DNA from 2 places in the Lysinibacillus sp. AR18-8 genome. Region 2 is predicted to be linked to the other one. Evidence: riboswitches for the same ligand, from Rfam matches in the RefSeq annotation. Region 2 holds a riboswitch; the other holds the start of a gene.
The links. Region 2 has a riboswitch for S-adenosylmethionine ahead of BFM98_RS22365 (O-acetylhomoserine aminocarboxypropyltransferase/cysteine synthase family protein). Riboswitches for the same ligand answer to the same signal wherever they lie in the genome.
Positions count from the first base shown of each region.

Region 1 (6,179 bases), on a different contig from region 2:
TCTCTACATAAATTTCGTTTGTCATCTTCATTCTCCTCTTAATCTTTTTTCAACTTCGCGGCGAAGCGGTTACCAATGGATTGAATGCTCTGCACAAGGATGATTAAGATAAAGACAGTTGCATACATCACATCAACCTCATAGCGCAAATGACCATAACGATAGGCAAGGTCACCTAAACCGCCAGCACCAACCATTCCTGCCATTGCTGTTGCACCAATTAATCCTATTGTGGCAATTGTTAAGCCTAAAATAATAGATGGTCGCGCTTCACGTAATAGGACATGCCAAATGATATGGCGACGTTTAATACCCATGGCTGTGTAGGCTTCTACTACTCCGGAATCCACTTCTAAAAGCGCAGATTCCATCAGCCGTGCAATATAAGGAGCTGTGTAAACAACTAGTGGAACGATTACACCTTTAACACCAATTGTTGTACCTACAATTAACTTGGTAAAAGGTAAGATGAAGAATAACAAAATGATAAATGGAACAGAGCGAACAATATTGATAAATAGATTAAAAAACTGATAGAAAAATTTATTTTCAAAGGATTGTCCTGGTCGTGTTAAAACGATTAATAACCCTAATGGAATGCCAATCAGAATGGAGAAAAATAATGAAATTCCGACCATTTGAAATGTTTCGATAATTGCTTTGCCAATAACACCTGACCAGTCTGTAAAGAAGCTTTGGATACTACTCATTGAACGCACCTCCTAATTCTTCCACTGCCACGCCATTTTCTGAAAAATACGTTAACGCCTTTTGGACAATCTGCGTTTCGCCATGTAAATGCACCACAATATTGCCGACAATACCGTTTTTTAATTCAATAATATTAGCTGTTAAAATATTTGGTTGCACATCATATACCTTAGTGACTTCTGCTAATAATGGCTTACCAGTACTTTCACCAAGGAATGTTAAACGGATTACACTTCCTGAAACATTTAATTGCTCAATAAGAGAAGGGGATAAATTACGTTGTGAAATTGTATTCAAAAACTTTCGCGTTGTAGGGTGCTTCGGTTTCGCAAAAAGTTCAATCGCTGTGCCAAATTCCACAACTTTCCCTGATTCTAGAACAGAAACCTCATCGCAAATTTTTTGAATTACATTCATTTCATGTGTGATGAGCAGAATCGTAATGCCTAATTCACGATTAATTTTTAACAACAATTCAAGAATGGCTTCCGTTGTCTCAGGATCAAGTGCACTTGTTGCTTCGTCACTAAGTAAAATCTCTGGTTCCTGTGCTAAGGCACGTGCAATAGCCACACGCTGTTTTTGACCACCTGAAAGTTGATTTGGGTAACTATCTAGTTTATCTGTTAAACCGACAATTTCAGCATACTTAGCTACTCGGTTTTTTACTTCCGCCTCTTTATAGCCTAGTAGCTTTAAGGGAACTGCAATATTATTGTAAACTGTTGCTGTTTTTAAGAGATTAAAGTGCTGGAAGATCATCCCGATTTTTTGGCGTGTTTGACGTAATTCGTGAAGAGAAAGGGTCGTAATGTCTACATTGTCTATCACTACTTTTCCTGCTGTAGGACGTTCTAGTAGATTAACGCAACGAATGAGTGTACTTTTACCAGCACCACTATAGCCGATTACACCATGAATTTGTCCCTTTTTTACGTGAAGATTGATGCCATCCACAGCTTTTATGATGCCTTTTTTCGACTTAAATTCTTTTGAGATATTTTGTAATTGAATCATGCAATTGTTTGCTCCTTTCTCAAGCTTCTAAAAAGCAAGAATCTGCTCGTCTTCCCATTGGGGAATTTCAGCAGATTCTTCGGCTTTATAGAAGCTTTCTGAACATATTACCAGCTAGGGATTACAGAACCTTTGAATTCCTCTTCGATGAATTGACGCACTTCGTCAGATTGGTAAGCCTCAACGAACTTTTTAATTGTTGGGTCATTTTCATTTTCAGCACGTACAACAATATAGTTCACGTATGGAGAATCAGTAGATTCCAATAAAATAGAGTCATCTTTAGGGTTAATGCCAGCTTCTAGTGCAAAGTTTGTATTAATAGCTGCTACATCTACCTCACTAAGTTGTTTAGGAATTTGAGCCGCCTCTAATTCAATGAATTTTAAATTCTTTTTGTTTTCTTCTACATCACGGATTGAGGCTGTTAAGTCTGCACCCTCTTTTAACTTAATATAGCCAGCTTCCTGTAAAACAAAGAGGGCACGCGCTCCATTCGTTGGGTCGTTTGGTAGGCCAAACGTTGCACCTTCAGGAATGTCATCAAAGGATTTATATTTTTCTGAGTAGATACCCATTGGATTTAAAATCGTCTTGCCCACTGGTACTAAATCTGTATCATGGTCTTTATTAAATGTATCTAGGAAAGGCTCGTGTTGATAGCTGTTCGCATCAAGATCACCTTCAGCTAAGGATGTATTAGGTAAAACATAGTCAGAAAATGATTTTAGTTCAACTTCTAGCCCATTTTCTTTTGCTACTTTAGCGGCTACTTCTGCAATTTGTTCGTGTGGACCAGAAGTGACGCCTACAACGATTTTCTTTTCATCAATTCCTTCAGCTTGGCTTTTACTATCTTCTTTAGAGCCACAGCCTGCTAAAGCTGCTACTAATGTTAAACTTGCTAAACCTACTAAAAATTTATTTTTCTTTTTCATGAAAATACCTCCAAGATTGTTTTTATCGGTTTTTTGAAAATAAAAAAACTCTCTTACAAATTAAGAGAGGCTCATGAAAAGATGTCCTCTCTTATCTATCAAACGAAGATCGTTTGCAGGATTTAGCACCTTCCTATAAAAGGAGGTTGCCGAGCTTCATAGGGCCAGTCCCTCAGCTACTCTTGATAAGAGATTTATAATATTTTTTTGTAATTCCGATAGAACTAATATAATTTATAGGGTATAGTAAGTCAATAAATAATTTTTAAATTTTTTATATAATTATAATATTTCGACGCAAAAGAGGGATAACAATGTCTGTAAGAGTTAATTATGGTATAGGTTCATTTGGTAAGGTTATTAGTGCTCGTTTTCTAACGGGAACAGATATCATTGAAGGAATTGAAGCGCTTTGCGAAGAGAATAGTATAGAGTCAGCAACAATTGTAAGCTGTATTGGCAGCTTTCAAAAAAGTAGCTTTGTTTATTTAGTGCCAGATGCAACAGTTCAAATTCAAGTTCGTTTTAGTGATGTGATTGAAAAAGAGGGACCATTAGAATTTATTCAAGGTTCAGGTGTGGTGTGTAAGCGAGATGGTGGATATGAGACACATTTCCATGGTTCTATGAGCGATCAATGGGGTGTTGTATCAGGTGGGCATTTAATAAAAGGGGGCAACCCTGTTATTACTGCTGACATCGTGTTGGCAGAGGTACAAGGGATTCAACATATTCGAAAATGGGATGATGAAACAGGTCATGTTCAATTTTATCCATTAGAAAATGGTTTAGGGCAACCAAGGAAAATTGAAAAATAGTAATAATCCTGTAGCTAGGGATAGCTACAGGATATGGCGTCATTATCTTTTAAACAATTGTAATTGCTCGATTCTATGGATTGCTTCACGTAAGCGCTCCTCACTAACCAGCAATCCTACGCGAACATAGCCTTCACCATATTGACCGAAGCCATTACCTGCTGCTACAGCGATATCAGCTTTTTCGAGCAAAAGATCAGCAAACTGTTCACTTGTATAGCCTAATGGTACAGGGAGCCATGCGAAGAAGGAGCCTTTTGGAGCCGTAACATGCCAGCCAATTCTTCGAGCTTCTTCAATGAGTACATTGCGGCGACGCTCATAAGTAGCTCGTAGTTCATCCGCACATTGTTGGGAAGCCGTCAGTGCTACTGCTGCGGCTTGTTGAATGGCAGGGAATTGACTACAAAACAGATGATCCTGGATTAGATTAATAGCAGCAATAATCTCGGCATTCCCTACAGCGAAGCCTATACGCCAGCCAGCCATATTATAGGTTTTCGATAATGTATACATTTCAACTCCTACTTCTTTTGCACCCTTTGCTTGAAGGAAGCTAACTGGTTTATTACCGTCAAATCCTATTGCCCCATAAGCAAAATCATGTGATACGATAATATTGTGCTCCTTCGCAAAGCGAACGGTCTCTTCAAAAAACGCAAGTGATGCTGTACCACCTGTAGGGTTGTTCGGGTAATTTAAGTAAAGAAGCTTTGCTTTTTCTTTCACTTCATCAGGTAATGCATGATAATCAGGTAAGAAATCATTTTCAGCAAAAAGGGGCATTACTTCAAAATTGACATCTCCTAGTACAACACCTGATAGGTAATCTGGATAGCCAGGATCTGGTAAGAGCATCGTGTCACCAGGGTTTAACACAGCTAAAGGTAGCTCAACTAGACCAATTTTTGTTCCACCAAGAATCGCTACCTCTGTATCTGGATTTAGTTCTACCTGATATTCACGTTGATAAAAGTCCGCAGCAGCTTGGCGTAATTCAGCGAGACCTCTAAATGGTGAATATTTGTGGTTTTGAGGATTTTCAGCTGCTTCCTGTAATGTTTGAATGATGTGAATAGGCGTTGGCTGATCGGGATTTCCTTGCCCAAGGTTAATGACATCACGCCCTTCTTCTAGAGCCAAGTTTACTTTTTGAACGAGTGCTGCAAAAAATTGAGTGGGTAGTTGCTGTAGTTTTTTAGAGAATTCCATGCATGATCACCTTTTTCAGAATATAATAATTATTATTGAAGAATATGAAGCAAATAGTATTACTTTTTCTGTTAATTGTCTAGAGGAGGAATAGAGATGAAAATCGGTTGTATTCAATTAAATGTTGGCTTTGGCAAAGTTGAAGAAAATTTTGAACGTGCCGAGGATAAGATTCGTGAAGCTGCAAAAAATGGGGCAGAAATCATAGTGTTACCTGAAATGTGGAATACAGGCTATGCTTTAGAGAAACTGCCTGAGCTAGCAGATATCAATGGTGAGCGGACAAAGGCCTTTTTGGCTAAACTTGCTAAGGAACTTGATGTACATATTGTAGGGGGCTCTGTTTCAACAAAGAAAGGCGATAAATTTTATAATACGATGTATACCTTTGATCGTAATGGAGAACTTGTTGGGGAATATAGCAAGGCACATCTTTTCCGTTTAATGGACGAGCATCTTTACTTGGAAGCAGGGGATGAAATGAATCGTTTTGCTTTAGATGATATTGAAGCTGCTGGTGTCATTTGCTATGATATTCGCTTCCCAGAATGGTTACGTGCACATGCATTACAAGGAGCAAAGGTATTATTTGTACCAGCGCAGTGGCCAACTCCAAGGATTGACCATTGGAAAACGTTGCTACAGGCTCGTGCAATTGAAAATCAATGCTTTGTCATTGCAGTTAATCGTATTTCGAAAAAGGTAGAAAATTTTAATGGGCAGTCTATGATTATTCAGCCTTGGGGAGAAGTATTATGGGTAGGTGCTGAGGACGAGGAAGTAGCAGTGATCGATGTAGACTTTTCTATTGTCGATGAAGTACGTGGAAGAATTCCTGTTTACGATGATCGTAGACCTGGATTGTATCACGATGTAGTTGTGAAAGGGTAATAAAGGGCACGCTTAGGAGGGGAGTTAACCTTTTAAGCGTGCCAACTTTTTTCTAGCTCTTATCCTCGATTAATGAATTGGCTAGTAGCATAAATTCAAGTGTAATGCGGTTATGCCCGTTCATAAAATTTTTACCAAGTAAACTTTCAAGCTTTTTTAAGCGGTGATAGAGTGTTTGACGAACAATAAACAATTGATTCGCTGTTTGCTGTTTAGAGCCATTTGTTTGTAAATACACCTGCAATGTTTCGAGAAGCTTACTATTATATTTTTCATCGTATTCAATAACGGGCTGTAAATAGTCATAAATCACTTCCTGTAAATCCACCTGCATTTGTAATTTATAGATTAAATGATATAAATGCAGATCATCGTAAAAGAACGAGGACGTTTGTACTTTTCGACAAATATATAAGGTTTCTAGTGCAGTTTGATAGCTTTTAGGAATTTCATCTACATCACAAACAACCTTCCCAATAGCTATCTGATAACCTTGTGCCTGCTGCTTTTTATAAAATTCAGTTTTGACCAAAGAGGAAAACATGTTGTTTAGCATATCACGAATGGCTTTACTATCTTTTGTATGCAGTAA
Region 1 covers NZ_MDGU01000008.1:221,285-227,463, reverse strand. Annotated here, with positions in the region: gene BFM98_RS07820 (enoyl-CoA hydratase/isomerase family protein) at 1-25, opposite strand, end outside; gene BFM98_RS07815 (methionine ABC transporter permease) at 39-710, opposite strand; gene BFM98_RS07810 (methionine ABC transporter ATP-binding protein) at 703-1,728, opposite strand; gene BFM98_RS07805 (MetQ/NlpA family ABC transporter substrate-binding protein) at 1,836-2,666, opposite strand; SAM riboswitch class I at 2,755-2,858, opposite strand; gene BFM98_RS07800 (PPC domain-containing DNA-binding protein) at 2,981-3,484, shown strand; gene BFM98_RS07795 (pyridoxal phosphate-dependent aminotransferase) at 3,527-4,696, opposite strand; gene BFM98_RS07785 (carbon-nitrogen family hydrolase) at 4,793-5,587, shown strand; gene BFM98_RS07780 (PucR family transcriptional regulator) at 5,640-6,179, opposite strand, start outside.
Region 1: linked by a shared signal. The riboswitch ahead of BFM98_RS07805 (MetQ/NlpA family ABC transporter substrate-binding protein) and the one ahead of BFM98_RS22365 (O-acetylhomoserine aminocarboxypropyltransferase/cysteine synthase family protein) in region 2 are both predicted to bind S-adenosylmethionine.

Region 2 (6,179 bases):
CCACTGCCAATGCATTTTCATTGTGTTTAGGGATACGCAGATGAAGCGTTTCTAACCCTTGCAATAAATTAAAAGCAGCATCAGCACTTAATGTTGGACCAAAATCACGTAATAATTGTACACGTAGCTTTGTAGCAAAGGCAGCAGAAGCTGTATCAATTCCATAACGTAGACCATGGTAAGAGGCATCTGGTTCAGTAAAACCAGGGAATCGACCGCTAGTCCAATCAAACTTACCAGCGTCTACAACAACGCCCCCTAAAGTTGTACCATGACCTCCTATCCATTTAGTTGCTGAATGAACTACAACATCTGCGCCGTATTCAATAAGTGTAGAACCGTAAGGAGAAGCGAACGTGCTGTCAATAATTAATGGTAGACCATTATCATGTGCAATTTTAGCTACTGCCTCAATATCTAAAACCTTTAAACTTGGATTACCATAAACCTCTGCAAAGACAGCTTTTGTTTTATCAGTAATCGCTGCTTTGAAATTCTCTGGGTTTGTTTCATCTACAAAAATTGTTTTAATACCATAGTTTGGCAATGTGTTAGCAAATAAATTATACGTACCACCATATAAAGAACTAGCTGCTACTATCTCATCACCAGCTCCAGCTAGATTTAAAATGGAAAATGCGATAGCTGCTGCACCAGATGAAAGTGCTACTGCTGCTGTTCCACCTTCCAATAAAGCCACACGTTTTTCAAACACATCAACTGTTGGGTTGGTAATTCGTGTGTAAATGTTCCCTGCTTCCTCTAAGGCAAAAAGACGTTGCGCATGAGCAGTGTCTTTAAATACGAAAGCAGTTGAGCGATAGACTGGAACTGTGCGAGAACCCGTCACTGGGTCTGGCTCTTGACCACCATGCAACAGCAATGTTTCTGGTTTAAAATTTGTCATTGTGTACCTCCAAATGGTTATTTTTTTACGATGGTACCGGAGATGAGGAGGATTTTTCTGTAGAAAACAAAAACCCTCTTCAGCTAAGAAGAGGGTTGCGGTTGCAAGTTTTCCTCCCCTTATCTGCCAGATCCAAGTAAGAATCTGTAGGAATTAGCACCTTAGTAAGCTCATTGCTTACTGGTTGCCGGGCATCATAGGGCCTATCCCTCCGCCGCTCTTGATAAGAGTATGAGATTCAATTTCCATCGTTGTTACACAGTATAAACATAGAGTTTTTTTCTGTCAACAAGTAAATTTTATTTTTTCCGAAACTTCTGTCTGCTCTTATACGTAATATGAACGCATACACTATTTTAGAAAAAATTTTGAGAGGAGTATTTTTATGGTAAAGGCCGTGATCATTTTTCTTATGATTGGCTATTTAATAGGCTGTATTCACGGCTCTAAAGTGGCTCAATTTTTATCGGGGGTTGATTTAAAAAAGGCTGGCCACGGTAATGCTGGTGCCTCTAATGCTACTCTTTCCCTTGGCTGGAAGTATGGCGTTTTAGTAGCCCTCATCGATATAGGCAAAGGCGTTGTCGCTATTATAGGTGCGCATTTTTATCTAGGGGACGCCATTCATTTAACAGAAGAACAAATTTGGCTGCTTACTTATATTATGGCTGCTGGGGTTATTTTAGGTCATAATTTCCCCTTCTACATGGGCTTCAACGGCGGGAAAGGAACGGCCTCCATCATTGGTATTTTACTTGCTGTTGATTGGAAGATTGGTTTATTTGCACTTATTTTATTTGTTATTTTATCCTTTGCAACAAATTATTTAATTGTAGGTGTTCTAGAATTTTATCTCGTGTTTTGTACAGTAACTTATTTATGGATTCCTGGCATTGGCCCAACCATTATAGCTCTTCTTCTTTTTGGCATAGCCATCATCCTGCACCTCGAAAATATTAAACGATTAGTCAATGGAACAGAGCCTAAAGTAACTTCTGCCTTTAAGAAAAAGAAATAATATTTAATGGATATTTTTGTATTTTTTGTGACCGTATTTTTTCTCTTTATCTACTCATATTGCTGTAAAAAACAACATTTTCACATAGATTTTTTTCTACAATAAAATAGACATATTCTTATCTCAATAAAACATTATACAGGCCGATGTTATGGATAATAATCGTCATTTTTATCGTAGAAAGGATGAGAAAATATGTCTTCACCAAAGCAAGCAGCTACAAAACTTAATTTAAAGCCACTATGGATTGGCTTGGCATTCGCGTTACTAATCATTATTACCTTTTTACCTAACAATGGTGATTTACCTATAGCTGGGCAACGAGCTTTAGCCATTTTAGCTTTTGCAGTCATCCTTTGGGTTACAGAGGCCGTTTCATATCCTGTGAGCTCGGCCATGATCATTGCACTAGTAACTGTTTTACTAGGACTCGCTCCGTCAATGGATAATCCAACTACAGAGCTAGGAACAGCTAGCGCATTAAAATTATCTTTAAGTGGCTTTAGTAATTCTGCCGTTGCTTTAGTAGCAGCAGCTCTTTTTCTAGCGGCAGCAATGCAAATTACTAATCTACATAAACGACTTGCACTTTGGATTCTTTCACTGGTAGGAACGAAAACAAAAGCTATCGTATTTGGCGCTATTTTAGTGTCTATCGTCCTCGCATTTTTTGTACCTTCTGCTACAGCACGAGCTGGCGCGGTAGTACCGATATTGCTTGGAATGGTGGCAGCATTTGGTTTACCACGTGATAGTCGGCTTGCTGCCTTATTAGTTATTACTTCGGTACAAGCCGTTTCCATTTGGAATATTGGTATTAAAACTGCAGCAGCTCAAAATATGGTGGCTTTAAACTTTATCCAAGAGCAATTTAATGTGGATATTTCATGGGGTGCTTGGCTACTTTATGCAGCCCCCTTCTCAATTATTATGTCGATCTTTTTATTTTTCATTATGATTGCTTTAATTAAACCTGAGACTAGCAATATCGAAGGTGGTAAAGAGGTCATCAAAAAACAGCTTGCAGAGCTTGGCCCATTAAAGGCTCCTGAAATTCGTTTAATCATTACATCCGTAGTTTTACTATTTTTCTGGGCAACTGAAGGGAAGCTACATCCATTTGATACGACAACAGTCACAATTATTGCTATCGCGATTCTATTAATGCCTAAAATCGGTGTGTATTCATGGAAGGAAGTTGAGCCTCATATTCCATGGGGGACAATTATCGTCTTTGCGGTAGGCATTATGTTAGGAACCATTTTACTAAATACGCAAGGTGCTGCATGGTTATCAGATAAAGTTTTTGGTTCACTTGGGCTAGATACTATGCCTTTACTAGCAACCATCGCACTCGTAACTTTATTTAACATTTTGATTCATTTAGGTTTTGCAAGCGCAACTAGCTTAGCCTCAGCACTTATACCTGTGTTTATCGTTTTAGCCTCCACATTAACGGCTAATGTTGATCAAGTTGGTTTTGTTATTGTGCAACAATTCGTCATAAGCTTTGGCTTCCTGTTACCAATTAGTGCACCACAAAACATGCTTGCCTATGGTACAGGCTCCTTTACAACAAAGGATTTCTTGAAATCTGGAATTCCCTTAACCATTATCGGTTTCCTTCTCGTACTTTTGTTCTCTGCAACTTATTGGAAATGGATTGGATTATTATAGAACTTTCATTAAATTAAAACGTAAAAGCCTTGAAGAAACAGACTATCTGTCCTTCAAGGCTTTTAAGATAAGACTATTGTTTCGTAAAAGCAGGGTCCTTCATCGTACCGTTTTTCGCATAGTTAACGTGCCATGATAGTGCTTTTTCTAGGTCATGTGGTGTGTGATGTCCACCCGTTGCCTCATTGGCATCATTAAAGTACTGCCACAGCTGCTCCCTATAATCAGGATGTGCACAATTATCAATGATAAGTCCCACTCGTTCTTTTGGAGCAAGTCCTCGTAAATCTGCTACGCCCTGTTCAGTTACAATGACATCAACATCATGCTCCGTATGATCCACATGTGAGACCATTGGGACAATACTCGAAATATCTCCACCCTTAGCATAAGACTTTGTTACAAAAATTCCTAAACGTGCATTACGAGCAAAGTCACCAGACCCTCCGATACCATTCATCATCTTTGTACCAGAAACATGTGTGGAATTCACATTGCCGTAAATATCTAATTCCAATGCCGTATTCACTGAAATTAATCCGAGTCGACGAATAATTTCAGGCTGATTTGAAATTTCTTGAGGGCGCAACACTAATTTATCAGCATATTTTTCAAAATTCCCATAAACACGGTTTCCTACTTGCTCAGAAAGGGTAATAGAAGTAGCAGATGCAAAATTCACTTTCCCTGCATCCATTAATTCAAATACTGCATCTTGGAGAACTTCTGAATAAACTTCTAAGTTCTCAAACTCAGAGTCTTTAAAGCCTAGCAATACAGCATTTGCTACTGAACCTACCCCAGATTGAATTGGACGCAAACTTGTTGTTAAGCGACCTACTTTAATCTCTTCACGTAGGAAATTTAATAAGTGATTAGCCATAACATCTGTCTCTTCATCTGCAGGGACAATCGTTGATGGCGCATCTAATATATCCGAAATGACGATGCCTTTTACTTTATCTAAATCTAGTGGAATTCCAATTATACCAAGACGATCAGAGACATTCTGTAAAGGAATTGGATCACGTTTTCCTTGTTGTGCAGGTACATAAATATCATGTATACCTTCTAATGCATCAAGCTGTGCTACGTTTAATTCAATGATGACTTGGTCTGCTTCTTGCACAAAAATGGGAGAGTTACCAACTGAAGTTGTAGGAATTAATAAGCCTTCTTCTGTAATAGCAGCCGCTTCAATGATCGCAAAATCAATTGGTCCAATAATGCCTTGACGAACAAGCTCAGCATTATGGGAAAGATGGGCATCGACAAATGTGATATCACCGCTATTGATTTTATTACGAATGCCAGCATCTGCTTGGAAAGGACCGCGCTTACGTATGACCCCTGCTTCTGCTAAATATTGGTCTACCTCAGGTCCAAGTGATGCACCTGTAAAGACATCTACTTGAAAATCCTCTTTTTTTGCTTTCTCTACAAGTGCAAGAGGTACAACCTTTACATCACCAGCACGTGTGAATCCACTCATCCCTAATACCATGCCATCCTTAATCCAAGAAGCTGCTTCTTCTGCTGTTACAACCTTGCTTCGTAATTGTTCATGACGAAGCTTTTTCGCTAACTTTTCTTCCATTCCCTATTCCTCCATTCCACTTTATTTTTGTTCAACTTGCATATTTGGTTCCAGTAAATCTGTGACATCCGTCAGAGAATGTATCTTTATTCCAGGAGGATTTCATTACCTAATAGCTAATGCTGTCTAAACATTTGTGAATAAAGATCATGTAATTTTTTGGTAGCACAACCAAATAAACAGTCGCTTCCATAATTTTATACTATTTAGAATATTTAATCTATATCAAATGAAATATTTTACTTTACGAGATAATTTCGTCATTTATAAATTATTTATAAATAACTTTTTGTTCCTCATTATTCGATTTTGCTAGAAAAGCGTGCTATGCTCAAGGTATAGAACAGACACAAAGGAGAGAGTTTTTAATGGTTAAAGAACTATTACGTAGCCATTCCTCGGTACGCATCTATGATGGAGAACCGATTTCAAAAGAAATCATTGAAGATTTAATTGGAACAGCACAAATGGCTGCAACATCACATTTTGTGCAAGCCTATAGTGTAATATGGGTAACAGATGCAGATAAAAAGGAAAAATTAGGCTTACTCTCTGGTAATCCACGTCAATATGAAACTTCAGGTGGGGCATTTGTTTTTTGCGTAGATTTCAAGCGACTTCAAATGGCTGGGAAACTAGAAGGAGTGGATATTGTAGCTGATTCAGCTGAAAATGTCCTTGTCGGGGTAGCAGATGTATCATTGTTTGCACAGAATTTTGTTATTGCGGCAGAGTCAATGGGTTATGGCATTTGCTATATTGGAGGTGTACGCAATAAACCTTCTGAAATCAGTGAATTATTTAATCTGCCTGACCATGTTTTCCCATTATTCGGGCTAACAATCGGCGTTCCTGCACGTCGCAATGAGGTAAAACCTCGTTTACCTGTATCTGCTGTATTACATGAAAATGAATACAATGTTGAAAAATATGAAGAACTTTTACCAGCCTACAACGAGGAAATGGAAATATATTATAAC
Region 2 covers NZ_MDGU01000052.1:119,514-125,692, reverse strand. Annotated here, with positions in the region: gene BFM98_RS22365 (O-acetylhomoserine aminocarboxypropyltransferase/cysteine synthase family protein) at 1-907, opposite strand, end outside; SAM riboswitch class I at 1,024-1,137, opposite strand; gene BFM98_RS22360 (glycerol-3-phosphate acyltransferase) at 1,293-1,925, shown strand; gene BFM98_RS22355 (DASS family sodium-coupled anion symporter) at 2,121-3,602, shown strand; gene BFM98_RS22350 (succinyl-CoA:acetate CoA-transferase ScpC) at 3,676-5,199, opposite strand; gene chrR (class II chromate reductase ChrR) at 5,568-6,179, shown strand, end outside.